DNA from 2 places in the Streptomyces sp. NPDC046821 genome. Region 1 is predicted to be linked to the other one. Evidence: riboswitches for the same ligand, from Rfam matches in the RefSeq annotation. Region 1 holds a riboswitch; the other holds the start of a gene.
What was found. A riboswitch is a leader RNA that binds a small molecule or an ion and turns the genes downstream of it on or off. The one in region 1 is predicted to bind S-adenosylmethionine.
Positions count from the first base shown of each region.

Region 1 (3,401 bases):
TCAGCTGGTACTTCGTCCTGCTCGTCGGTGGTGGTAACGACCTCTGGGCCACGCACTTCCACCTGTCGATCAACGCGATCACCTGGTTCGTGCGTATCGGCTTCTTCGTCGTGCCCGTCCTGGTGTTCATCGCCACGAAGCGGATCTGCCTCGGCCTCCAGCGCCGGGACAAGGACAAGGTGCTGCACGGACGCGAGTCCGGCATCATCAAGCGCCTGCCGCACGGTGAGTTCATCGAGGTCCACGAGCCGCTCGAGTCCGAGTCCCTGCACACCCTCACCGCGCACCACCAGTACGAGCCGCTCGAGATCGGCCCGACGGTCGACGAGAACGGTGTGGAGCGCAAGGTGTCCGGCACGCAGAAGCTCAAGGCGAAGCTGTCCGAGAGCTTCTACGGCGAGGACAGCCAGATCGCCAAGCCCACCGTCGAGGAGTACAAGGAGATCACCAGCGGCCACGGCCACCACTGATCACCTGAACTGAATCGACCGAACGGTCGCCACGGTGAGAGCCCCGTCCAGGCAATGGACGGGGCTCTTTGCCGTACCCGGGGCTGGATAGGGTGGAGGGGTTCCCTCATACACAAAAACCAGGAGCGGCAATGAGTGCTGTGACCCCCGCAGGAGGCAATACCGCGGCGGGCCGTTCCTGGCCCGTGGTACTGAACGGCCTGCTCGAAGGGCGTGACCAGAGCGCCGACGACACCGCCTGGGCGATGGACCGCATCATGCGCGGCGAGGCGACCGACGCGCAGATCGCCGCGTTCGTGGTCGCGCTGCGCGCCAAGGGCGAGACCGTCGACGAGATCACCGGTCTCGTACGCGCCATGTACCAGCACGCCAATGTGATCGAGGTGCCGGGCGAGACCGTCGACATCGTCGGCACCGGCGGCGACGGCGCCAAGACCGTCAACATCTCCACCATGTCGGCCATCGTGGTCGCGGGCGCCGGGGCCAAGGTCGTCAAGCACGGCAACCGCGCCGCGTCCTCCGCGTCCGGCTCCTCGGACGTACTGGAGAAGCTGGGCGTCAATCTCGACCTCACGCCGCAGCGGGTGCCCCAGGTCGCCGAGGAAGCCGGGATCACCTTCTGCTTCGCCGTGAAGTTCCACCCGGCGCTGCGGCACGCCGGCGCCGCGCGCGGCCAGATCGGCATCCGTACGGTCTTCAATCTGCTCGGCCCGCTCACCAACCCGGCCCGGGTGCGCGCGCAGGCCGTCGGTGTCGCCGACGCCCGCATGGCGCCCGTCGTGGCCGGCGTCTTCGCCGAGCGCGGCAACTCCTCCCTGGTGTTCCGCGGCGACGACGGCCTCGACGAGCTGACCGTCACCGGGACCTCGCGGGTCTGGGTCGTGCGGGACGGCGAAGTGCGCGAAGAGGTCTTCGACCCGCGTGACGTCGGCATCGAGCCCGTGCCGATCGAGGCGCTCCGCGGCGCCGACGCCTCCTACAACGCCGAGGTCGCCCACCGTCTGCTCGACGGGGAGCGCGGCCCGGTGCGCGACGCCGTGCTGCTCAACTCGGCGGCGGCGCTGGTCGCCGTACGGCCGGGCAGCGGCACGCTCGCCGAGCAGCTGCGGGCCGGGATGGACCGGGCCGCCGAGTCGATCGACTCCGGGGCGGCGAAGGCCGCCCTGGAGCGCTGGGTGATCGCCAGCAACCGCTGAAACGTGTGTACGCGCGGGGCGCGGGCCGGGCTGTGTGTCTCACAGCGTGGACCGCGCCCTTGCCGTATCTGAGACGTATGGCAAGATGCTTTTCACGGTCATGAGTGACAGCGATCGAGGCCCCAGCCCGCTGTCCGGCAACCCTCCGTCCGTGGCGGGGTGCCCTGGGTGAAGACCAGGCAGTGCACAGCAAGGTGTACTGCAAGCGCGGACCCCTGCATACCCTGGGGTCCTGGTCCTCAAGGGAGCAGTCTCGTGAGCAAGCGAATGCGATAGGGCGTTCTGGCCCCGCCTCCGCACACCCCCTTTTTCTTTTCAACCGTGTCGTCGAGCTGTCCGCTCCGCACGGTGAATTCGCTTACCTCTCACGGGAGTTCGCCATGTCTGTCTCCACCGCTGCCCTCGACGCGTCGCTTTGTACCCCCCTGCCGGTTCTGGGCCGGGATGTCACCGTTCCGCTCGTCACCGGTGGCGAAGTCACCTACGCCGCCCTCGACTACGCGGCCAGCGCCCCCGCCCTCCAGCGCGTCTGGGACGACGTCGCCGCCTACGCGCCGTACTACGGCAGCGTCCACCGCGGGGCCGGCTACCTCTCGCAGCTGTCGACCGACCTCTTCGAGAACTCCCGTGTGACCGTCGCCGAGTTCCTCGGCTGCCGCGAGGACGACCAGGTGATCTTCACCCGGTCCACCACCGACTCGCTCAACCTGCTCGCCGCCGTACTCCCGGCCGACTGCCAGGTCTTCGTCTTCGAGACCGAGCACCACGCCTCGCTGCTGCCCTGGCGCGACGCCCGCGTGACCTACCTGAACGCCCCGCGCACCCCCGACGAGGCCGTCCAGACCCTGGAGCGCGCCCTCGCCGACCGCGACCCCTACGGGCCCGCCCTGGTGTGTGTCACCGGCGCCTCGAACGTCACCGGCGAGCTGTGGCCCGTCCGTGAGCTCGCCGCCGCGGCCCACGCGCACGGCGCCCGCATCGTCCTCGACGCCGCGCAGCTCGCCCCGCACCACCCCGTCGACGTCCAGGACCTCGACGTCGACTGGATCGCCTTCTCCGGCCACAAGCTGTACGCGCCCTTCGGCTCCGGCGTCCTCGCCGGCCGCGCCGACTGGTTCCAGAGTGCCGAGCCCTACCTCGCGGGCGGCGGCGCCTCCCGCAAGGTCGCCCGGCGCGCGGACGGCGGCGTGGACGTCGAGTGGCACGACACCGCGGCCCGCCACGAGGCCGGTTCGCCGAACGTCATCGGCGTCTACTCCATCGCCTCCGCCTGCAAGGCGCTCACCGAAGCGGGCTTCGACTCGCTCGTCGCCCGTGAGCAGCACCTGATCCGCAAGGTCCGTGAGGGTCTCGCGGCCGTGCCCGAGGTCAAGGTGCTCTCGCTGTTCGGTGACGACGCCCCGCGCGTGGGTGTCATCTCCTTCGTCGTCGAGGGCTGGAACAGCTCCCACTTCGCCGCCGCGCTCTCCGCCGAGTACGGCATCGGCGTGCGCGACGGTCTCTTCTGCGCCCACCCGCTCGTCCGTACGCTCCTCGGCAGCGACCCGCAGACGCAGGGCGAGTGCGGGGCGCCGGAGGCGGCGCCGGGGGAGAAGTCGCTGAACGCGATCCGGGTCAGCTTCGGTGCGGGTACGCCGGACGAGCACGTGGAGCGTTTCGTGCGCGCCGTGACCGAGCTGGTCCGCGACGGTGCGCGGTGGAACTACCGCACGGAGGACGGGCGTTGCGTCCCGGC
Region 1 is NZ_JBEYYB010000009.1:391,048-394,448, forward strand. Features, by position in the region: gene ABZ893_RS20880 (cytochrome bc complex cytochrome b subunit) at 1-470, shown strand, start outside; gene trpD (anthranilate phosphoribosyltransferase) at 602-1,666, shown strand; SAM riboswitch class IV at 1,763-1,880, shown strand; gene ABZ893_RS20890 (aminotransferase class V-fold PLP-dependent enzyme) at 2,047-3,401, shown strand, end outside.

Region 2 (3,401 bases), on a different contig from region 1:
GCGTCCCCTCGGCCCCGAGCTCGTACGAGACCGGGCCGCGGTTGGAGGCGACAAGGATCTGTGCACCGTGCGTGGAAGCCATACGGGCACACGTAGCCAGGCCCGTCGGCACTCAAACGTGACGACCGGGACCCCCAGGGGACCGGCCGTACGGGATGAGCCATTCGCCGACCGGCACGCGTCTGTGCCGGGCAGCGCCGCCGGCTGCGTATCGCCGCGACGGCCATGGCGCCGAGCCACCACAGGGCGGCCGCGAGACCGCCGTATCTGAGCAACATAAGGGGCAATGTAGGCAAACCGGACCACCGCCCCCGGCTACGCCACGCACCGCCCACTCCTGGCCACACGGCAGGGCGCGCCGCCTACGCCACGCGCCGCACAGCCCCGCCCGCACGGCAGGGCGCCCCGCTACGCCACCCGCCGCTCCACGTACTCCGTTATCTCCGTCATCGGCGGCCGCTCCTCCGTGTCCACGTCGTGCGTGCGCGGCTCGAAGCCCTGCTCGCCGCGCTCGAACTGGGTGAGCACGGGACGTACGAGGTGACCGCGAGCCAGCCGCAGCTGGGCCGTGCGGTAGATCGCCGCCGCCATCCGCCCGAGCGCCTGCCCGTCCTGGTGGCGGTGCTTGCGGACGCCGACGTCGACCTGTGCGAGAGCGTCCAGGCCGACCGTGTGCAGCGCGTCCACGAGCAGGCCCAGCTCCACGCCGTACCCGACCGGGAACGGCAGCCGTTCGAGGAGCGACCTGCGGGCCGCGTACTCGCCGCCGAGCGGCTGGACGAACCCGGCGAGGAGCGGCCAGTGGAGATTGAGGAGCGGGCGCGCGACGAGTTCTGTGACCCGGCCGCCCTGGCCCGCGGCGGTCCCGAGCGGGCGGTCGTACATCGCCTTCACGAAGTCCACGCCGGGATCCGTGAGCAGCGGGCCGACGATCCCCGAGACGAAGTCCGCGGAGAACTCCTTCAGGTCCGCGTCGACGAAGCACACGATGTCGCCGCCGGTGACGAGCAGCGAGCGCCACAGCACCTCGCCCTTGCCGGGCACGGCCGGGATCCTCGGCAGGATCGTGTCCCGGTGCACGACCCGCGCCCCGGCGGCCCGCGCGACCTCGGCGGTGCGGTCGGTCGAACCGGAGTCGATCACCACCAGCTCGTCGACGAGCGGGACGCGCTCCGTCATGAGCGCGCGGCGGATCTCGGCGACGATCTCGCCGACCGTCTCCTCCTCGTTCAGCGCGGGCAGGACGACACTCACCGTGGTGCCCGCGGCGCGCTTGGCGGCGACCAGCTCCGGCAGCGGGCGGTCACCGACCGACCAGGAACGCCTGCTCAGCCAGCGCTCAACTTCTTCCAGCACGGCGCGCGGCTCCTCACTGTTCACCGTCGATCACAAACTGTGATCCATCTCGCGGTTCGGACGACTATCTCAAGGGTCCGACCCTTCGGTTACAGTCTTGAACAACGCCGGTGACCACCGCACGTCGGGGTCGCCGCCACAAGCAGAACAACCGAATAGCGCTCATCCAGAGGGACAGAGGGATACGGCCCGTTGAAGTCCCGGCAACCCTCCCGCCGACCTTGCGAGGTCCAGGTGGGGAAGGTGCCAATTCCGTCTCGTGGCGAGATGCGCCGCGAGGAAGATGAGGAGAAAGGGCCTCGCCATCATGGCTGCGCAGACTGTCGCCACCACCTCTTCCGTTGACGCCGTCGACCTCGGTCCCGCCTCTTCGCTCTCCTGCCGCGAGTGCGGCACGGTGTTCCCGCTCGGGCCGATCTTCGCCTGTGAAGAGTGTTTCGGTCCCCTCGAAGTCGCCTACGACCTGCCGGTCGGTGACCCCGAGTCGCTGCGCAAGCAGATCGAGGCCGGCCCCGCCAACGTCTGGCGTTACGCCCCCCTGCTGCCGGTCCCGGCCGACGTCGCCGAGAAGCCGAACCTGGCCCCCGGCTGGACGCACCTCGTCAAGGCCGACAACCTCGCGCGTGAACTCGGCGTCGAGCAGGGCAAGTTGTTCGTCAAGGACGACTCCGGCAACCCGACCCACTCCTTCAAGGACCGCGTCGTCGCGCAGGCCATCGAGGCCGCGCGTGCCTTCGGCTTCACCACGCTGTCCTGCTCCTCCACCGGCAACCTCGCCGGCGCCGTCGGCGCCGCCGCGGCCCGCGCCGGCTTCCGGTCCTGCGTGTTCATCCCGCACGACCTGGAGCAGGGCAAGGTCGTCATGGCCGGTGTCTACGGCGGTGACCTCGTCGCCATCGAGGGCAACTACGACGACGTGAACCGTTTCTGCTCCGAGCTCATCGGCGACCCGCTGGGCGAGGGCTGGGGCTTCGTCAACGTCAACCTGCGGCCGTACTACGGCGAGGGCTCCAAGACCCTCGCGTACGAGATCTGCGAGCAGCTCGGCTGGCAGCTGCCGGACCAGCTGGTCATCCCGATCGCGTCCGGTTCGCAGTTCACGAAGATCGACAAGGGTCTGCAGGAGCTGATCAAGCTCGGGCTCGTCGAGGACAAGCCGTACAAGCTGTTCGGTGCGCAGGCCGAGGGCTGCTCGCCGGTGTCGGTCGCGTTCAAGAACGGCCACGACGTGGTGCGGCCGCAGAAGCCGAACACGATCGCCAAGTCGCTCGCGATCGGTAACCCGGCCGACGGTCCCTACGTGCTGGACATCGCTCGTCGCACCGGTGGTGCGGTGGAGGATGTGAACGACGAGCAGGTTGTCGACGCGATCAAGCTGCTGGCTCGGACTGAGGGCATCTTTGCGGAGACCGCCGGTGGTGTGACGCTCGGCGTGACCAAGAAGCTGATCGAGGCCGGGCTTATTGACCCGTCGCTGACCACCGTTGTGCTGAACACGGGTGACGGGCTGAAGACGCTGGACGCGGTGGCTGAGAGCTCTCAGGCTACGGCCACGATTCGGCCCAGCCTTGAGGCGTTCCGCGCCGCTGGGCTCGCCGAGTAAGTCTCCCCCAACCCGCCCCTTCCCGAGACTGGGGGCTCTGCCCCCAGACCCCCGCTCCTCAAACGCCGGAGGGGCTGAATAGCTGAGGTGAACTCATGAGCGTGAACGTCCGGATCCCCACCATCCTGCGTACCTACACCGGTGGTCAGGCCGAGGTGGCTGCTGAGGGTGGGAATCTCTCCGAGGTCATCGCCGACCTGGAGAAGAACCACGCGGGCATCGCCGCGCGCGTCCTGGACGACCAGGGCAAGCTCCGCCGCTTCGTGAACGTCTACGTCAACGACGACGACGTCCGCTTCGAGCAGGGCCTGGAGACGGCCACCGCGGACGGCGCGAGTGTGTCGATCATCCCCGCCGTCGCCGGCGGCTGATCAACAGCACGAAGAGTTAACGGAATTGCCCCCTCCCGGAGAGAAACGGAGGGGGCAATTCTGCATGGTTG
Region 2 is NZ_JBEYYB010000007.1:128,756-132,156, forward strand. Features, by position in the region: gene ABZ893_RS15685 (trehalose-6-phosphate synthase) at 1-82, opposite strand, end outside; gene ABZ893_RS15690 (glucosyl-3-phosphoglycerate synthase) at 409-1,356, opposite strand; SAM riboswitch class I at 1,516-1,646, shown strand; gene thrC (threonine synthase) at 1,664-2,959, shown strand; gene ABZ893_RS15700 (MoaD/ThiS family protein) at 3,055-3,330, shown strand.
Region 2: linked by a shared signal. The riboswitch ahead of thrC (threonine synthase) and the one ahead of ABZ893_RS20890 (aminotransferase class V-fold PLP-dependent enzyme) in region 1 are both predicted to bind S-adenosylmethionine.